Regions from separate parts of the Bradyrhizobium sp. AZCC 2289 genome, predicted to be linked through region 2. Evidence: riboswitches for the same ligand, from Rfam matches in the RefSeq annotation. Region 2 holds a riboswitch; each other region holds the start of a gene.

Region 1 (6,444 bases), 2.2 Mb from region 2:
GGTCGAGCTGCTCAGCGCCGCCGGCACATTCCTCGCCGCCGTGGCCGCGCTGATCTCGGTCTGTGCCATCGTGCTCGATGAAGCGCCGCACCGCGCATGGGAGCTCGTCATTGGCTCGTGGTGGCTCGTTGGCACCGCCATGCAGATCAGCGCCGGCTCGATCGCCCGCCTGCGGCTCGCTCGGAAGGCATACCCCCAGTCGTCATCACCCGCGCATGCGGGTGATCCAGTATTCCAGAGACATCAGGGATAAAACCGAGAAGCCGCGGCGTACTGGATACTTCGCATGCGCCCGCTCTCAACCCGGCTTCTTCGTCAGATGTTCATGCGGCCGGCCGAAGTCGGGCGCGGCCGAATCCTGGCCGATCTCGACGATGCCGCGGCGGATGGCGCGGGTGCGGGTAAAATGCTCGAACAGCGCTTCGCCGTCATTGCGGCGGATGGCGCGGGTGAGTTTCGACAGATCCTCGTTGAAGGTGCCGAGCATCTCCAGCACCGCGTCCTTGTTGTTCAGGAACACGTCGCGCCACATCGTGGGATCGGAGGCCGCGATACGGGTGAAATCGCGAAAGCCGCCGGCGGAGAACTTTATGACCTCCGACGACGTCACCTCTTCGAGTTCGTCGGCGGTGCCGACGATGGTGTAGGCGATCAGATGCGGCAGGTGGCTGGTGATCGCGAGCACGAGGTCATGATGATCCGGCGTCATGATCTCGACCCTGGCGCCAAGGCCGGCCCAGAACGCCCGCAGTTTTTCCACCGCGCCCGCGTCGGTGCCTTCCGGTGGCGTCAGGATGCACCAGCGGTTGATGAACAATTCCGCGAAGCCGGAATCCGGGCCGGAATGCTCGGTGCCGGCGACCGGATGCGCGGGGACGAAGTGCACACCCGGGGGAATAAACGGCGCCATTTCGCGTGCGACCGCGCCCTTGACCGAACCGACGTCGGAAACGATCGCGCCCGGCTTGAGGAAAGCCGCGATCTCCTGCGCCACCGGGCCGCAGGCGCCGACGGGAATGCAGAGGATGACGAGGTCGGCGTCTTTGACGGCTTCGGCGTTGGTCGCCACTACGCGGTCGACGATGCCGAGTTCGGCCACCCGCGCACGGGTCTTCTCCGAGCGCGCGGTCGTGACGATCTCGCCCGCAAGCCCCTGCAGCCGGGCGCCGCGCGCGATCGAGCCGCCGATCAGGCCGAAGCCGATCAGCGCGACCTTCTTGAAATGCGGCGCAGCGTTCCCGTCAACGCTCACTTGACAGCCATCCTGGCCGCCATGAAGTCGCGCAAACCGTCGACCACGAGCCGATTGGCTTCCTCGGTGCCGATGGTCATGCGCAGCGCGTGCGGCAGGCCGTAATTGTTCAGCGCGCGCAGCACCAGCCCGCGCCTGGTCAGGAACGCGTCGGCATCAGCCGACGTCCTGCCCTGCTCGAGCGGGAAATGGATCAGGATGAAATTGGCCACGCTCGGCGTCACCTTGAGGCCGAGTTTTGTCACTTCGTCCGTCAGCCAGTTGCGCCATTTTTCGGTGTGCGTCCTGGACATCTGGACATGCGCGGTGTCCTCGATCGCCGCCACCGCCGCCAGCATCGCCGGCGTCGAGACGTTGAAGGGGCCGCGAATCCGGTTGACCGCGTCGACGATGTGGGCCGGGCCGAACATCCAGCCGATCCGCAACGACGCGAGGCCGTGGATTTTCGAAAACGTGTGCGTCACCACCGTGTTCTCGGTGGTCGCCACCAGCTCGATGCCGAGCTCGTAGTCGTTGCGCGACACGTAGTCGGAATAGGCGGCGTCGAGCACCAGCAGCACGTGCTCCGGCAGGCCGGCGCGCAGCCGCTTGACCTCGTCGAACGGCAGATAGGTGCCGGTCGGGTTGTTCGGGTTGGCGAGCCAGACGAGCTTGGTGCGCGGCGTGACGCGCGCGAGGATCGCGTCGACGTCGGCGGTGAAATTGGTTTCGGGCGCGACGACGTTCCTGGCGCCGTTCGCCATCGTCGCGATCGGGTAGACCAGAAAGCCATGGGTGGTCGAGATCGCCTCGTCGCCATGGGTGAGATAGACGTGCGCGAGCAGATTGAGGATCTCGTCCGAGCCGGCGCCGCAGATGATGCGGTTCGGGTCGAGCCCGAAGGCGCGGCCGATCGCCTGGCGCAGCACCCGCGATGTGCCCTCCGGATAGTCCTCCAGATGCGCTGCGGCGTCCTTGTAGACCGCAATCGCCTTCGGCGACGGCCCGAACGGCGTCTCGTTGGCGGACAGCTTGAACACCTTGCGGCCCGGCTCCGCCACCGGGCTCTTGCCGGGCGTGTAGGGCGCAATATCGAGAATGCCGGGATTCGGCACGGGGCGGGACATCGTTAACTCCGGGGTATTTTGGGGCGGCTTTTAGGGTTTGGCTGCCCCGTTCGGGGGCACCGTATAGCGCGTTGCGTGGCTGCCGACGAGGGCCGATGAGCGCACCGAGGCGCCGGCCTCGATCAGCGCGGTTCTGATCTTTTCCAGCCCGGTGCCTGCGATCGATACCAGCAGCGCCGCGCCGTCGAAGGCGGTATCGGGGACGGCGACGATTTCGGCGAGCGGCGCGATCGCACGCGCAATATCGGCATTCCAGCCGGAGACGCGCACGCTCCAGGTCTCGACCTCGGTCACCATCGCGTTATCGGCGACGCGCGAGACCACGAACACCGGCAATGCCGCCGGATGATCGGCACGCTCGAGGAACGGCAGCCGCGCGATGATTTTTGGCGCGCCATCAGGCTCGAGGCCGATCCACCACGGCGTGCGGCTGGAGGTGGCCGAGACCAGCGCCAGATCGCCCTTCGATTTCGCCACCGCCTCGACCGCGGCCTGCGCGCTGAAATGCGCCACATAAGGCACGACGAAGCCGAAATGAAACCGCGCCGAATCCCGCATCGCGGATTCGCCGACCGAGACATCCGCATGCACCGAGAACGGCGCCTGCACATACGTGAACGTCGAGATGATGACGCGCCAGATGCTCTCGACGGTATCGATCGGGAGGATGCCGCGATGACGCTCGACCAGTCGCCGCATCATGTCGGCCTCGCGCGCCGGACGGAACGCCGAGCCGACCTCCTGGGTCTCCTTCACCTGGATCAGGCGATCGATGATATCGCCGCGCGCCATCAAGAGCTGATGGACCTGCTCGTCGATCGCGTCGATCTCTTTGCGCAGCACCGCCAGCGAGGGCGGGGCGGGGGGTGCCTTGGACATGTCGAACCCTAACGGCCGGACGGCCTGATGCCGCCGGCAAGCAAGGGCACTGATTAGGAAAGACGGAAGCTGAAAGCAAAGAGAAACGTCGCCGCCAGGACCTGCATGGGCCGCCTGCATGGCCCACCTGCATGGCCCGGTTAACTCTGCGCTTTGGGCCTGCCTTGACGAAACGCCAGTCCGGGACTAGCTTTAACCCACTCCGTGGTCATTTGAGCCGGCCGGCTTGCAGCCACGTTAAACAACTCGCTAAACAGGCCGGGGACAGAAGTGATCCCGGCCGAACCTTATGTTCAGGCCGGGTTTTTTTATGGCCTGATTTCCGTTCGAGGATCCTCCGCGAGGAGGACGGTGCCGGGATGACCAAGGTGCAGTCGATAGCAAGTCCCGCGATCCACGGCGAGGATCGCGCCCATGAGGCCGATCATCCGACGTCGCAGCTGGCGAAGTTCGGGATGGATCAGCCGCTCAAACTCGATTGCGGCATCGATCTGGCGCCGTTCCAGATCGCCTACCAGACCTATGGCGAACTCAACGCCGATCGCTCCAACGCCATTCTGGTCTGCCATGCGCTGACCGGCGATCAGCATGTCAACAACCCGCACCCGGTGACGGGCAAGCCGGGCTGGTGGGACACCATGGTCGGCCCCGGCCGGCCGCTCGACACCAACAGCTATTTCATCATCTGCTCCAACGTGATCGGCGGCTGCATGGGCTCGACCGGCCCGGCCTCGATCAACCCCGCGACGGCAAAAGCGTGGGGGCTCGATTTTCCCATCATCACCATTCCCGACATGGTGCGCGCGCAGACCATGCTGATCGATCGCTTGGGGATCGAGACGCTGTTCTGCGTGGTCGGCGGCTCGATGGGCGGCATGCAGGCGCTGCAATGGACCGCGGCTTACCCCGAGCGGGTGTATTCCACGCTGGCGATTGCCTGCAGCACGCGGCACTCGGCGCAGAACATCGCGTTCCACGAATTGGGCCGTCAGGCCGTGATGGCCGATCCCGACTGGCGCGCCGGGCGCTATTTCGAGCACGGCACGCACCCGCATCGCGGGCTCGGCGTGGCGCGGATGGCAGCGCATATCACCTATCTCTCCGACGCCGCCCTGCACCGCAAGTTCGGCCGGCGGATGCAGGACCGCGACCTGCCGACCTTCTCGTTCGACGCCGATTTCCAGGTCGAAAGCTATCTGCGCTACCAGGGCTCGTCCTTCGTCGAGCGCTTCGATGCCAACAGCTATCTCTATCTGACGCGGGCAATGGACTATTTCGATATCGCCGCCGACCATGACGGCGCGCTGGCGCGTGCGTTCCGCGGCATCAAGACACGGTTCTGCGTGGTGTCGTTCACGTCAGACTGGCTGTTCCCGACCGCGGAATCGCGGGCGCTGGTGCATGCGCTCAATGCGTCGAGCGCGCGGGTGTCGTTTGCCGAGATCGAAACCGATCGCGGCCACGACGCCTTCCTGCTGGAGGTGCCGGAATTCTTCGACATCTCCCGGGCTTTTCTGCAGTCGGCGGGCAAGGCGCGCGGACTGGGAAACAATGGCGCTGAGCCATCATGAGCATCCAGCAGACCTTGCCGCTCGCGGGCGTCACGCCTGACCGCACCGGGAATTATCGCAGCGATCATCTTTTGGTCGCCGAGATGATCGAGCGCGGCTCAAAGGTGCTCGATGTCGGCTGCGGCGACGGCGAATTGCTGATGCTGCTGGAAAGCCGGGGCATCGACGGCCGCGGCATCGAGCTGTCGCGCGAGGGTGTCAACCGCTGCGTCGCCAAGGGCCTTGCGGTGGTGCAGGGCGACGCCGATACCGACCTCGTCAATTATCCCGACGATGCGTTCGACTACGTGATCCTGTCGCAGACGCTGCAGGCAACGCGGCAGCCGAAAGTGGTGCTGGAGAATCTGCTGCGGATCGGCCAGCGCGCCATCGTCTCGTTCCCGAATTTCGGGTTCTGGAAGATGCGGCTGCAGCTCCTGGTCGGCGGCCACATGCCGCGCACGGAAAACCTGCCGGCGACTTGGTACGACACGCCGAACATCCATTTCTGCACCATCAAGGATTTCGTGCAGCTCTGCGACGAGATCAACGTCAAGATGGAGCGCGCAGTGGCGCTCGATCTCTACGGCCGCCCCCTGCGGCTCAATCTGCCGTGGTGGTTCTGGAACATGTTCGGCGAGCAGGGCGTGTTTTTGCTCAGCCGCGGCAAGGCGAAGTGACGCCCTTGGCGTCATTCCGGGATGGTCCGTAGGACCAGACCCGGAATCTCGAGATTCTCAGGTGCGCAATTGCGCACCTAGTTCGATGCTGCGCATCGCCCCGGAATGACGTTCAAGCCATCATCGATCTCGGATCACGCACCGGCCACCTCCCGGCTTCGACCAGTGCAATAAAACGCTCGACCATCTCATTGAACAGCGCCGGCTCCTCCAGATTGAGCACGTGGCCGGATTTCGGGAAGAACGAAAGCCCCGCCGCGGGCAAATGCTGCTTCAGGAACAGGCTGGGCTCGACGCAATTGTCGTCCTCGTCGCCGCACAGGATCAGCGCCGGCGTCGGCACTTTACCGATCGCCTCCACCAGGGTGTAGATCGAGGGCCGGCCGCCCTGAAAGCTGCGCATGGTGTTGGCCGAGCCTTTGGCGTCGTGGCGGGCCAGGGCGGCATAGAAATCGGCGTGACCGCGCGGGTCTTTCAGCAGAAACGGAATCCGGCTCGGCGCCTCGCGGGTCGCTTTGGCGACTTCGACTGATCCGATCGCCTCATATTGCTCGGCGTTGGCCCGGCACTGTTTGCGGAAGGCTTCGAGATTTTCGAGGTTCGAGCCGGAGCCGACGGCGGCCAGCGTCATCGACAGCGCGCGTTCGGGCGCGTTGAGGCCGATCTGCAGCGACGAATAGGAGCCCATCGACAGGCCGATGAGATGTGCCTTTGCGATTCCGAGATGATCGAGCACCGCGAGCGCGTCGGTGTAGAAATGCTTGTAGGTGTAGACGTCGGCCGCGGGCGGCACGTCGGACGGCATATAGCCGCGCGCGGAATAGGCGATGCAGCGGTGGCCGCGCGAGAAGTAGCGCATCTGCGGCTCCCAATTGGTGTGGTCGGCCGCGAATTCGTGCAGGAAAATGATCGGTGTTCCATTTCCCGCCTCTTCGTAATGGAGACGGACATTATCTTTCGCGACGGCATAGGGCATT
Region 2 (6,444 bases):
GTCATGCGCCAATCATAAATTTTTCCGCAGTCTGATTGCTGCGGCACGGTGTTCCCTACCATGACCGGGGCCGATTCCACGTGCGCGGGGCGCAATGCGGGCCTGCGCGATTGCAGGCGAGCGCTCGCTTTAGCCGATCGACCAGATAAAGGGCGGTTTGCCGCCCTGCGCCGGCTTCAAATGCACCGGAATATGGCGGCCGCAGCCGGCCGCAAGGCCTTCAAACAACCCCTCCAGTACCTTGGCGCAGGCCGGATGATAATCGGGCACATCGGCCATCAGCTTCCAGGTCTGCTGACTGACTTCGAACGCTCCACCGGATAAGCTGATCTCGGCAACATCGTCGTGCGCCTCGAACAGGACGCGCAGGAATGCGACAAAGTCTTTTGCCGTGCCGCGGTTCGCCGCGAAGGCGCGCGCGATTTCGTCGAAATACTGCATGCCGATCAGCTTGCCCGTCAGGTGCAGCAAATATCCAGCGTCCTCCGGACCGAACACCTGCACCATCACGGGTGCGGCGGTCCGTACATATTCCATCGCGTAGTTGCGATAGGCTTTTTCCAGCCGTGGCTTTGGCCAGCTCGCGACCGGCAAGGCGGGTGCGGTGGCGGGATCGAACAAGGGGGCTTCGAGATGCCGCGCGAACACCAGGCGCTGATCGAGCTCCAGCGGATGGTCATATTCACAGTAATAGCCTTCGAGCCCGTCCTGGCCGTCGACGCTCTGCTTGGTGCAGACGAAGCCGAGGCGCAGGTCGCCCAGCGCCACGCCATTATTGGCGTGCCATCCCCGCAGCATCGCGCGCGAGACCTCGCCGGGCACGCCGCAGATCGCGGTGCCGCGCCAGATCCAGCGCGGCGGCGGATAGCGGATCCAGGCCTTGCGGTCGGTCTCGTACATATATTCGACATGGACGCCGCCGATCCAGTTGGAGAGATAATGATACTGCGCCGCCGCGACCGCGGGCGGCAGATGATCGAGGCCGAGTTTCTGCAGCCCAGGCAGAAAACGCTTCTGCTGCTGGCGGCGAAACACGCGGAATACGAATTCGGCGGCGTCGGCGGTGCCGCGACGGCTCACGACGGTGAGAATGAGCCCGGTGAAAAAAGCATGGTAGAGATCGGCGACGCTGCGCCATTTCAGCCATTGCGCCTCGCGCGCTTCCTGCTCTCCGGTCATGCTCGCTCCCGTCCCGATGTTCTTGTTGGTTGCGAGCATATATCAACCGTCATTGCGGGCGCCAGCGAAGCAATCCATGACGCCGCGTGTGCGGTATGGATTGCTTCGTCGCTAACGCTCCTCGCAATGACGGCTAGACCTTGAAATGCTTGGAGAGCTTCAGGCCTTGCGCCTGGTAGTTCGAGCCGATGCGCTGGCCGTACATCGCGTCGGGCCGCGCCAGCATTTTCTCGTAGACCAGGCGGCCGACGATCTGGCCGTGTTCGAGGATGAACGGCACCTCGCGCGAGCGCACTTCCAAAACCGCGCGCGAGCCCTGCCCGCCGGCGCCGACATAGCCGAAGCCGGGATCGAAGAAGCCGGCGTAGTGCACGCGGAATTCGCCGACCAGGGGATCGAACGGCACCATCTCGGCGGCGTAATCCGGCGGCACCTGCACGGCTTCCTTCGACGCCAGGATGTAGAACTCGCCGGGATCGAGGATCAGGGTGCCGTCGGGCCGCGCCGCGATCGGCTCCCAGAATTCACCGACCGCATAGCCGCTGCGGCGATCGATATCGACGACGCCGGTGTGGCGCTTGGCGCGGTAGCCGACGAAACCGCTGGCGTTCTCGCCGCTCAGATCGACCGACAGCGCGACCCCGTTGGCAAGATCGGCGTCATCGATATCGACCAGCCGCTCGGCGTCATGCAGCGCGTCGAGTTCGTCGGCATTGAGGATGGCGTCGCCAGTGCGGAAGCGGACCTGGCTCAGCCGCGATCCCTCGCGCAGCAGCACCGGGAACGTCTTCGGGCTGATCTCGGCGTAAAGCGGTCCGTGATAGCCGGCGCCGATCATGTCGAAGCGGCGGGTGCCGTCGGCGATCACGCGGGTAAACACGTCGAGCCGCCCGGTCGAACTCTTGGGATTGGCGGCGGCGACGATCTGCGGCGGCAGCGCCAGGCTTTCCAGCAATGGCACAATGTAGACGCAATTGGTCTCGAGCACCGCACCGTCCGAGAGATCTATTTCATGCAGCTTCAATTCGTCGATGCGCTCGGCCACCGTTGCGCCCGGCCCCGGGAGAAAGCTCGCCCGCACCCGGTAGGCGATATCGCCGAGGCGCAGATCGAGGCTCGCCGGCTGGATCTGGCTCTCGACAAAAGGATAGGCCGGCAGGATCAGGCCCGCATCCGCCATCGCCGCGATCATGCGGTCGGGCAGGATTCCGTTGGCATCGGGCGGCAGCGTGAACGACACGGCGTGTTTCCCAGGGAAAACTTATACCGAGGACCCAAATGGCCCCCAAACCCTGAATTTAAGGGCTTTTACGGGTTAAACGATGGCCGCCTTGACTGAAAGGGCGCAAGCGAATATCAGCATGACTTATCCCGTGGTGATTTGAGCCGGCCGGCTTGCAGCCACGTTAAATAAATCGCTAAACAGGCCGGGGACACGTGTGATCCCGGCCTGTGGAAATTTTTCCAGGCCGGTTTTTTGTGACCATTTTTGATGGTCACGACGGAGGTCACATGTCTGAGACTAAAGCGACTACCCGCTATCGCCCCGAAACCCGCCTCGTCCATGGCGGCACGCTGCGCTCGCAATTCGGCGAGACGTCCGAAGCGCTGTTCCTCACCCAAGGCTACGTCTACGACAGCGCAGAGCAGTGCGAGGCGCGCTTCAAGGGCGAGGATCCCGGCTTTATCTATTCGCGCTATTCCAATCCGACGATTGCGATGTTCGAGCGCCGGATGATCGAGCTCGAGGGCGCGGAAGCGGCTCGCTCCGCCGCCACCGGCATGGCCGCGGTGACGACCGCGATCCTCGCACCGCTCAGGGCCGGCGATCACGTTGTCGCCTCGAAAGCCCTGTTCGGCTCGTGCCTTTACGTGGTGCAGGACCTCTTGCCGCGCTACGGTATCGAAACGACGCTGGTCGACGGTCTCGATCTCGACCAGTGGCAGCGCGCACTGCGGCCGAACACCAAGACCTTCTTTTTGGAGAGCCCGACCAATCCGACGCTCGATGTGCTCGATATTCCGGGGATTGCCGAAATCGCGCACCGAGGCGGTGCACGGCTGGTCGTCGATAACGTCTTTGCCACGCCGATCTGGCAGAGCCCGCTTTCGCTCGGCGCCGACGTCGTGGTGTATTCAGCGACCAAGCATATTGATGGCCAGGGCCGCTGCCTGGGCGGCATCATTCTCTCGTCCGAAGCCTTCATCGCCGAGCACGTTCACAATTTCATGCGCCAGACCGGGCCGTCGCTCTCGCCGTTCAACGCCTGGGTCTTGCTCAAGGGGCTTGAGACGCTCGGCGTGCGGGTGCGCGCGCAGACCGACACCGCAGGCCGTGTCGCTGAGGTGCTCGCAAACCATCCGAAGATCTCGCGATTGATCTATCCCGGCCGCGCCGACCATCCGCAGGCCGCGCTGGTGAAGAAGCAGTTGCGCGGCGGCTCCACACTGGTCGGCTTCGAGGTGAAGGGCGGCAAGCCGGCCGCCTTCCGCGTCCTCAATGCGTTGAAGCTTACGAAGATCTCCAACAATCTCGGCGACGCGAAGAGTCTGGTGACGCATCCGGCGACCACCACGCATCAGCGGCTGGCGCCGGAGGCCCGCGCCGAACTCGGCATCAGCGAGGGCTTTATTCGTTTCTCCGCCGGGCTCGAGCATGCGGATGATCTGATCGAGGATTTTGCCGCGGCGCTGGAGAAGGCGTGAGGGGCGAACCTAACACCCTCGTCGTCCCGGCGCACGCCGGGGCCCATAACCACCGGGCGTTGTTGTCGGGGGATGGTCGTTGACCACTGCCTTTTATCAGCACGGCTGCGGCGTATGGGTCCCGGCTCAAGGCCGGGACGACGGTAACTACATCGGCCGATAGGTCCGCACGTCCGACGGCACGTTGACGCCGAGCTTGATCTGGCCGACCGACTTGATGATGTCGTCGCCGAGCAATTGCGCGAAGCAGGCGTAGCCCCAGTCGTTCATGTGCAGGCCGTCGGCGATCACGAAACCTTCGATCGGGATCGCCTGCTTCTCATGCCAGTCGCGCATCACCTCGAAGCGCGGGAAGATGCCGACGTGGCGCAGCTCGGCGACCTTGCCGAGCAGCTTCACCATCTTGCCGGCGCTTTCCGGCTTGGCGGTGACGGCCGGCGAGTACTGCGGATCGACCAGCACGAGATCCGCGCCCGCCGCCTGAATGCGCGCGATGCCCTCCTCCACCGTCTTGGCGGTCTCGGCCGGATCGAGGTTGCGCAACACCGCGTTAGTGCCGACCTGCCAGATCACCAGATCCGGATGCATGTCGATGACTTCGCTCTGCAGTCGCTTCATCATCTCCGGTGCGTCATCACCGCCATGGCCGCGATTGATCACGGTGATGTCGGCGCTCGGATATTTCTGGCGCAGTTGCGCCGCAAGACGGTTCGGATAGGTGAACTCCGGCGACGTCGAGCCGTAGCCTTGGGTCGACGACGAGCCGAACGCAACGATCACCACCGGCCGGCCGGCAGCGAGCTTGGCCGCGACATGCGGCAGCGAGCCCATCGACTTGGCGCCGCCCTTCGGCGGCAGGCAGGGAACGCGGCTGAAAATGTCGCCGGCCGACTTTGCGACCGCCTTCACCTTGTCGATCGCTCTGCCGGTGAGGCTCTTTTGTTGCGCGGGTGTTTGCGTTGCAGGATTGGCCTGATTGGTGGCGGCCACATTGCCGCCGGTCGCGGCGGTGGTTGTCTGTGGCGGAGCCGTTTTGGCGGCCTCAGACTTGGCTGCCTCGGGTTTGGCGGCGTCCGATTTGGCGGCGTCGGAAAGCGCGGCCTGCTGGGCAATCTGCCCATGGGCACACGGCAGCGATGCCGGCACCAGCGCCAGCAAGGCCGCGACGGCGGCTACGGTCAGCGATGCATTTCGGTAAAAAGGGTAGTGAGAACTCATTAACGCTGGTTCCTCAATTCTGCTGCGCCGGATTGAGATGGGCCGCATCGATTACAAATGTCGACAGCGCACGGCCAAGGCAATCGTGAACGCGTTTGGCGAGATCAGTGCCATGCGAGGTGCTAAACAGGTCGAAATCTCCGGAATCGTTCCAGTGGTGCATCATGGCGAAGCGGTCGAACAAGGGAATGTCGTGCTGCTGCGCCACCACGCGCATACTATCTAGGTATGGCGGCGCGGAAATCATCGTCTCCGTGCGCGGGCTGTATTGCAGATTGATCAAAACCACATCCGTTCCCGCGTTTTGCAACGCAACAACCCCTTCGTTGAGCGCACTCCGAAAGTCGTCAGGATCGATGGATCGCATAGCATCGACGGTTCCGGTCTGCCAGATGACCAAAGTAGGATTTTTTGCCTCCACAAGCTTAACGAGCGTGGCGGCCGCTTCCTCGGCGGTTTTCGCGGTCTGTAGTTCAACGGACAGGCTGATCGGGACCGATGGCAGCTTTTCCTTCAGCATCGCCTGCAACCTGGCGGGGTAGGCGCTGGCCTCCGACGAAGCGATGCTGGACGAGCGGCTGCCGATCACCAGGATGTTCAGCGGCTTGCCGCTTTTAACGGCTTCGGCGACTTTCGGAAGCGAGCTTTCGCTCGATAGCAGATAGGCCGGGACCTCGCAGTTCGGAGGAGCATCCTCGGCACGCGCCGATCCCGCGGTCAAACAACCGGCGAGCAGCATCAGGCCTAGCAGGGCCCCGAAATCGGACCTCATGCGCCCCCTCCCGCCATATCGGCGTTGCCGCCGGTGCCTTTTGTTTTCGACGCACCCTTGTCGGCGGAGTGTTTGTACCATGAAATCAGCCACGCCATTCCGCTCATAATGAGGATTCCGCAGATGCTCACCAGGGCGTGCAATGCAGCACCACCGGAAACTTCGGCGAGGACGAAATGCCCCGCGAACGCCAGGAATACGCCGAGGCAGAATATCTCAAGCGAGTGCTGGCCGCACAGGATCAATGGTCGCAGCCAGGGCGACTTTAGTCCTGACCATTCCTTGGGGAGGAAGCGTGCGGTGATGAGCGCCAGCGCCAGGAAATGCGCAAAGCGCAGCACGTCGAGATCGGTCTTGTCGATCGGATACATCCACTCTTCGACGCGGTGTGGCAGCATATGACCGAGTTGCGGCACGTGCCAGGTCAGCGTGACGTAGAGCGCGGCGACCAGATAGACGATCGAAATCCACATCGTGACCGGCGACGACAGGATCCGCGACATCCGCCGCGCCCCGCCCATCGCGCACCAGGCGCCGAACACGAACAGCAACTGCCAGGCGAACGGATT
Region 3 (6,444 bases), 2.1 Mb from region 2:
TCTGGCTCATGGGTGGACCAGTGGCGTATCACCCCTTGATACGCCAACTCGTGACCGCAAAGCAGATGGATGTCGTAGACAGCGCGCGCTTCATGGCGCTGGAGGCGGTTGGGCTCAACGACGCAATCATCGCTGTGTTGGACGCCAAGTACCATTACAATTTCTGGCGGCCGATCACGGCAATTCGCAACGGCGATATCGATGGCAACCCGGCCACCGATAGTGAGGCAACATGGCAGCCGATCGCCAACACGCCGATGCATCCGGAATACCCGTGTTCGCATTGCATCCAGAGCGGCAGCGTCGCAGCCGTCGTCAAGGCGGTGCTGGGAGGCGAGGACATCCCCGAGGTCGCGCTGACAAGCCCTACGGCACCCGGCGTAACCCACCGTTGGACCAACATGACGGCCCTTACCGAAGAGGTTGCAAATGCTCGCATCTGGGCCGGCTTCCACTACCGCTTCTCGACCCGCGTCGGGACGGATATGGGGCTTCAGATCGGTGAGTACGTTGTGAAGAACGTAATGCAGCCAGTTGTGACGAGTTCGCGATGAACGGGTGCCGCGCCGGGCTTCTACCAGCGAGTCCGGCGTAGTTCCATTGCCGACACAATGCAGTGACAACTGGCTCGCAGCATTCGGTTGCCCGCGAGCTCCGATTGGGACGCGGCGCCGACGCAGCGCTGAAAATCGTATCAAGCCCATCTGAACAAAGTGGCTCGTCAGCTAAATGAACGACCACGTGAGACCTTGCAATTTGAAACACCAGCAGAGAGATTTAACGCCTGTTGCGTCGACCGGTTGAGCCGGCACCTCGAAACCGGACATCGCCCAATGGGGGCGGCATGTCCGGTTCGTGCCGACCGTGAGTGAGCTGCCATCAAGCCGAAATGGCTCAGTCCGTGAGCGCGCGCCTCTTCCTGCTAAACTCTAGTAATCGGTCATGAGACGAGCGGCGTTCTCGATAACCCCCTCCCACCCCGACGCTGTAGCGCGCCGGGGCTCCTCTCTCGGATCGCCAAAGCTGGGTACTTCCGCCAACCCAACGATCCTAAACTCGGGCAGAATACAGTGCCTTCGTGTGCGGTTGAATATACCTCCGACGGGCTAACCCTTGCACCTCACGAGGCGCAAGATGCTACGAAGTTTGCGGCATTCACGACGACCCGCCGCCAGCGCTCACGCCGCCAACGTTCAACCGCTGCTGCTTTGCGAGCCTCCAAGTCCAAGATCAGGTTATCAATCTCGCCACCATCCAGCGTGCGCTTGATGCGCAGCACAGTAGACAATGCGATCACGATGTCGCCGTAAGGCATCAGAAGATCACGCGCTGAGACATCGCAGCGCGCGATGAACGAATCGGTTGCTTCCTCACTACAGCAGATCAGCATAGACAGTTCGCATGCCTGACAAAGGTAGTCGGTTGGGCACGCTGGCTCTCCGTCTGACAGCGACCCGACCGGTCATCAACTCCATGCATTGACCACAGATAAGTCCAAAGATGTCGACGAGGCGCGCCGACTTGCGTTTAGCAATGCTCTCCCCCATATTGAGGTTGCATCAAGAGTAGGGCTGACGCCCTCGCCAACCTGCCAAGCCGAGCAAGGTGGTTTCCTGCAAGGGGATGCGGCCACTTCGGCAACGAAGACGGTCGCGCGAGCTGTCAGCCCTCCTTGGAGGGATTATTTATGGCAGCAAAACCGAAAAATACGCAAAAGCCGAAACTCGACGAAAGCAAAGTAACCTCTACGGGTGTGCCTTGGTCCGAGGTGCCTGATGCCCCGTGTCCTTATACCGAATGGCTGGATGGACGTCACGGCGCGGCGGAGGCCCCTCTGCCACCCATTGATCAAATTCCCATCCCCGCAGTGCTTTTAAGCCTTCCCGTTCTACACGTTGACGTTGACCGCCCACGAGGATCAAGGGCGATAGCGGATGTTCATGGTGCGCGGCAGCGCCTTGCGAACTGCCGCCCCGGTGCTTGGCTAATCAGTCCCTACACCGGCTGGAAGTGGGCGAAATGGCCTGATGGAGAAGTTGGTTGGCTTCCGGCCGACGTGGCCTTGCCGGATTTGCTTCGCGTGCGATCGGCAACGATATTCAGTAGCTCCTGCTTGGGAGGATTAGATCAATGAACTCTGCTGATCTTATTCGCTGGAATGCGGGATATGCAGAACAGCGATCTGAGGCACAGACCGTCGTGGCCCTTGCGCGCGGCTGTCAGGTTGCGCGGTTTTGATTTCTTCCATCCTATGCACCCTCGGTCACTGCGGTAGATGCAAATGTACGGCGGCAGGAATCCATGCGCCTGCGCAAACGCTACCTGCCGGCGGGCGTCGTGCACAGCCATCAAACGGTGATTGAAATATGTACTCGTTTGGTCCGCTCTCAGATTTCTCACATGGCTTTCAAGCGAATGAAGATAAAGGCGCTCGACGAACCCCGCATACTGCGGTCCAAACGGAAATGGCAGCCGCCGCACCGGCATCAGACTGGTGGCCCGCACAATGGCGGGAGCGCACAGCAGCGAGGCTAGCGCACCGACGAGGATACTTCTGCGTGTGATGAGGTTGTGGTCGGAGACCGCAATTGGTGCCGTCAAATAGCCCTCCTTTAACAACGAGGGCTGGCACCGCTCTGCCAAGTTTGCCGCTAACTACGGCCACATCCCACTTTTGTGGAACCACCTTGCCGCAGTGGGGCAGGTTGGTGAAGGTGCCAGCCTTCGTCGAGATGCATTTCTTATCTAGGGTCGCCCTCGGCGATTGCAAGCCGGAGCTTAAGCAAGGCCGGCTGGGAGCATGATTCCGCGATCAGTCTTCATACTGAAGTGATGCCATCCAGTTAACCCGGTCGCGCCGCCGAGTCTTCCTCCTCGCTGAAGGTGGAGAGCCCTCCTCATTTGTGCGGGAGAATGCTCGCCATTGGCGGCTTTTTTGCCGTGCCCCGGCGTCGCCGCGTGCGCGGCGCCCGCCCAGAAGCTCGCCGCGACGAAGAACAGGAGTTCCCGCATTCAGGCAACCGTCAGTTGGCCAGCCAAGGCCGTTGCTAGGCGTGGACAAGTAGCATACCGCGTGCAGACGTCGCGAATTCATAAACCATCAGCTTCGGTCAGCTTTGGTTTACCAGGCCCCTTAAGGTTTCACGGCCGGACCCATGACATGGTGGCTTCCAGATCGGGGACGAACCTCGACAGGGAACGCGTCAGGGTCAGGCTGCAAGAGTGGCCTGGCTGCGCGTAGGCGATGGCTGGCAACGTCTAAGGGCCGTGTCTACGACCCTTGCTGCGGCTCGGGCGACAAGTTCGTGCAGTCTGAAAAGTTCATTGAGTCCCACGGCGGGAAGCTCGGCGACATCGCCATCTACGGCCAAGAGTCCAACAATACGACGTGGCGGCTCTGCAAGATGAAGGCCAATCGAAGTCTGCGGCCTACGCGGGGATCTGGTCGTTCCCCACATTGCTCAGATCACCCAAGCCACCACGAGCCTCGGGCGGCAGTCGTGATCGAACTAGTACCTCGCCACAGTGGTTATGACTCTTTGGATGTGACGCATTTTGGCGCGGGCTTTTTCGCGGCGTTTCGTTGTCGTTCCCATGCGTCGATTTCGCGGCGGAGCCAGTCTGGGTCGTCGATTCTGCGGTCCAGGCACTGGCCGCGCAGCACGCCGATCTCGATCTCGACCATGTTGAGCCAACTGGCATGCTTGGGGGTGTAGTGGAACTCCAGGCGGCGCAGAATCCGCCGGGCTTCGGCAGGTGCGAATGCCTCATAAAGGGCACCGGCCGAGTGGGTTGACAGATTGTCCTGCACGACGCGGATGCACGCGGCTTCGGGATAATGGACATCGACGAGTTCGCGCATGCAGTGGGCGTAGTCTTCTGCCGCCCGGCGCTCGGTGACCTTGACCATGCGCCATGGCCGATGCACTGGCTTTCATCTACACCTATGCGCACATGTTCCGGCGCCCGCCCGCTGAAGCCGACATGCAGCGCCACTTCCAAGTCAGCCCGCCATCGGTCCACCAGATGATCGTGACGCTCGAACGAAACGGTCTCATCAGGCGTCAACCCGGCGTCGCCCGAAGCATCCAAATCCTCGTGCCTCCGGAAGACCTGCCCATCCTAGATTGGCTCGGAATCAACCAGTCAGAACCACTGTGACGAGGTACTAGTCTCCGCCGTTAGTCTCCGCAAAATGGGAACATTTGCGGACAAGGCCGGAGACGTTTGCCGAATTTCACCTCTCTCGTGGAGCCTGGCCGAACGCCAGACTGGCTGGCTGGCGACGCAGTGCTGATCGCACCTGTCTCCCGGCGAATTCGCTGCTAACAGGGAATTTTACGGGGAATTTGTGATTTTCTGGCCCATAGGCCCCAACCCTAAAGGAGAAGTCCCTGCGCTGCAGCGAGTTCTCGCACAATTCCCTACTAACGCTAACAGCGAAAAAAATGCGAGAAGCAGGGAATTATCGAGCGATAACAGCGATTTCCCGATGCTCCCTTAGCTAACATTGGGGGTGGGCCGCTATCCGAACTTGAGCCTTGTTCGTCTGCCAAGCCTGCGACCATCGTCGCGGCATGGTGCGCCTTTTCAGGGCCTCATTTGCGATAAGGAAAGCTGCTGGCCGATTGGCCTGGGTGACCTCAAAGTTCACCGGCTTCCCGCGAAACGAAGCCTCGGTAGCGACCCTGGAGCTTCGCCTCGTTGATTTCCTCAACGGCAGAACCCCTATGGATTGGGCCACGGTGGCGCTCGGCCCTTATAGGCCACCGCGCAAATCAAGCTTCCAATACGATTCCGCGGCAAGATTCTCAAGCAGCCTTCCGTAGTTCATTTCTGCCGAAATGCGTGATTGAACGACATCACCAGCGGTCCGACGATATAGTCGAACGCGGTTCGCTGAATGGTCGGAATCATGACGGTTGCCGGCATGCCGGGATAGAGCCGAATATTGGGCATGGTTGCAAGCTCGCTCTCATCGATCCGGACGAACGCCACATAATAGGGATTATTGGTCTTCGGATCGGTCAAACGGTCGGCCGACACTTGAATGACGTCACCATGAATGATCGGAACAATGCGCTGTTTGTAGGCAGTGAGGTGGACTTCGGCCCGCATGTTGGGCTTGATATCGCTGATGTCCTCGACCGCGATCTGCGCCTCGATCGTCAGCAAATCCTGGTCCGGCACGATGTCGAGGATCTTCTCGCCGCGCTGAATCACGCCATCGACCGAAAACACGGTAAGCGCCACGACCCTTCCGGCATAGGGCGCGCGGATTTCCATGCGACCGAGCACGGCCCGGGCATTCATCGCCTTCGGGATTACGTCGAGCATCTTCGCCTGCGTGTCGCGCAGGTCCTTGGTGACGTCGGTCATTCGATCGTTGTCGAGCTGGGCGATCTGCTGCTCTTGTTCCGCAATGGCCTGCCGGGCTTTGGCGATGTTGGCTCTTGCATCCGCAATCTGCCCCTCAAGGCCATATGCCGTTCGCTCCAGCTGCAGGATGCGTGGTCGGGCAATCAGTCCTCGCTCGACCAGTGGTGCGATGTCTTTGGCCTCAGCCTTCACGGAAGTTATCTGGTCTGTGAAGGATTTCACCTGCGCTTCGGCGCCGACGATCTGCGAGCCCAGCTGATTGATCTTCTCCCTGATGACGCTGCGCTGACCTTCGAGCGCGGCGCGACGACTTTCGAACTGGCTCACCTGGCCATTCCAGACGCTCTTTAGATAGCTGTCTTCCGAGCGCGCCTTGAGATCGTCGGGCATCACAAGCGTGGAGCCGTGGTCAAGCTCGGTCAGCAAGCGCACTTCGGTTGCGCGAAGAACGACATATTGCTGGGTAAGTACGTCGTATTCGGCACGCGCCTGGGTCTCGTCGAGCACGATCAAGAGGTCGCCGACGTTGACCCTCTCGCCCTCCCTGACATGAAGCTCCTTTACGATGCCCCCGTCCAAATGCTGGACGCTCTTGCGGTTTCCTTCGACCTTTACGACAGCATTGCCAACGACCGCTCCATTAAGGGGCGCGGTCACCGCCCAGGTCCCGACACCCCCGAAGAAAATCGCAATAATCAGCCAGCCAGCGAAAGCGACACGCTTGATGGAGTCGCTTGGCGGCCGATCGCCAATGGCTCCCTTGCTGCGCCGCTCGGCAGCAGATCCCATGTTCCGAATTGCAGCATCCACAAGAGCCATTTCAGATTCCTAGCCCGCTGAACCTTGTACCGAATGAAGCGGCACGGCTCGCGTGAGACGCGACATAATTTCGGCGCGGGGCCCAAACATTTCAGCGACCCCATCCTTGAGGACCAGGATCTTGTCGACCACCGCGATTGTAGCCGGCCGATGGGACACGATCACCACGGTAGTGCCGCGCTTCTTGAGTTGAAGAATGCAATCGGCGAGCGCGGCATCTCCTTCGGCATCGAGATTGGAGCTCGG

What was found. A riboswitch is a leader RNA that binds a small molecule or an ion and turns the genes downstream of it on or off. The one in region 2 is predicted to bind S-adenosylmethionine.
Region 1: it holds a riboswitch for S-adenosylmethionine, as region 2 does, so the genes downstream of both, metX (homoserine O-acetyltransferase MetX) here and V1289_RS24825 (O-succinylhomoserine sulfhydrylase) in region 2, are expected to answer to the same signal.
Region 3: it holds a riboswitch for S-adenosylmethionine, as region 2 does, so the genes downstream of both, V1289_RS14915 (hypothetical protein) here and V1289_RS24825 (O-succinylhomoserine sulfhydrylase) in region 2, are expected to answer to the same signal.

Annotation. Positions count from the first base shown of each region.
Region 1 covers NZ_JAZHRY010000001.1:2,993,301-2,999,744, reverse strand. Annotated here, with positions in the region: gene V1289_RS14500 (hypothetical protein) at 1-253, shown strand, start outside; gene V1289_RS14495 (prephenate/arogenate dehydrogenase family protein) at 299-1,252, opposite strand; gene hisC (histidinol-phosphate transaminase) at 1,249-2,358, opposite strand; gene V1289_RS14485 (chorismate mutase) at 2,389-3,237, opposite strand; SAM riboswitch at 3,432-3,511, shown strand; gene metX (homoserine O-acetyltransferase MetX) at 3,597-4,808, shown strand; gene metW (methionine biosynthesis protein MetW) at 4,805-5,467, shown strand; gene V1289_RS14470 (alpha/beta fold hydrolase) at 5,580-6,443, opposite strand.
Region 2 covers NZ_JAZHRY010000001.1:5,215,455-5,221,898, reverse strand. Annotated here, with positions in the region: gene V1289_RS24835 (hypothetical protein) at 130-1,179, opposite strand; gene V1289_RS24830 (2'-deoxycytidine 5'-triphosphate deaminase) at 1,313-2,419, opposite strand; SAM riboswitch at 2,543-2,622, shown strand; gene V1289_RS24825 (O-succinylhomoserine sulfhydrylase) at 2,692-3,885, shown strand; gene V1289_RS24820 (SGNH/GDSL hydrolase family protein) at 4,033-5,103, opposite strand; gene V1289_RS24815 (SGNH/GDSL hydrolase family protein) at 5,117-5,875, opposite strand; gene V1289_RS24810 (OpgC domain-containing protein) at 5,872-6,444, opposite strand, start outside.
Region 3 covers NZ_JAZHRY010000001.1:3,086,165-3,092,608, forward strand. Annotated here, with positions in the region: gene V1289_RS14905 (vanadium-dependent haloperoxidase) at 1-554, shown strand, start outside; gene V1289_RS14910 (hypothetical protein) at 1,121-1,390, opposite strand; SAM-I-IV-variant riboswitch at 1,552-1,655, shown strand; gene V1289_RS14915 (hypothetical protein) at 2,128-2,601, opposite strand; SAM-I-IV-variant riboswitch at 2,632-2,741, opposite strand; partial or broken gene V1289_RS14920 (N-6 DNA methylase) at 3,156-3,395, shown strand; partial or broken gene V1289_RS14925 (transposase) at 3,575-3,925, opposite strand; gene V1289_RS14930 (LexA family protein) at 3,916-4,161, shown strand; gene V1289_RS14935 (HlyD family type I secretion periplasmic adaptor subunit) at 4,831-6,198, opposite strand; gene V1289_RS14940 (type I secretion system permease/ATPase) at 6,208-6,444, opposite strand, start outside.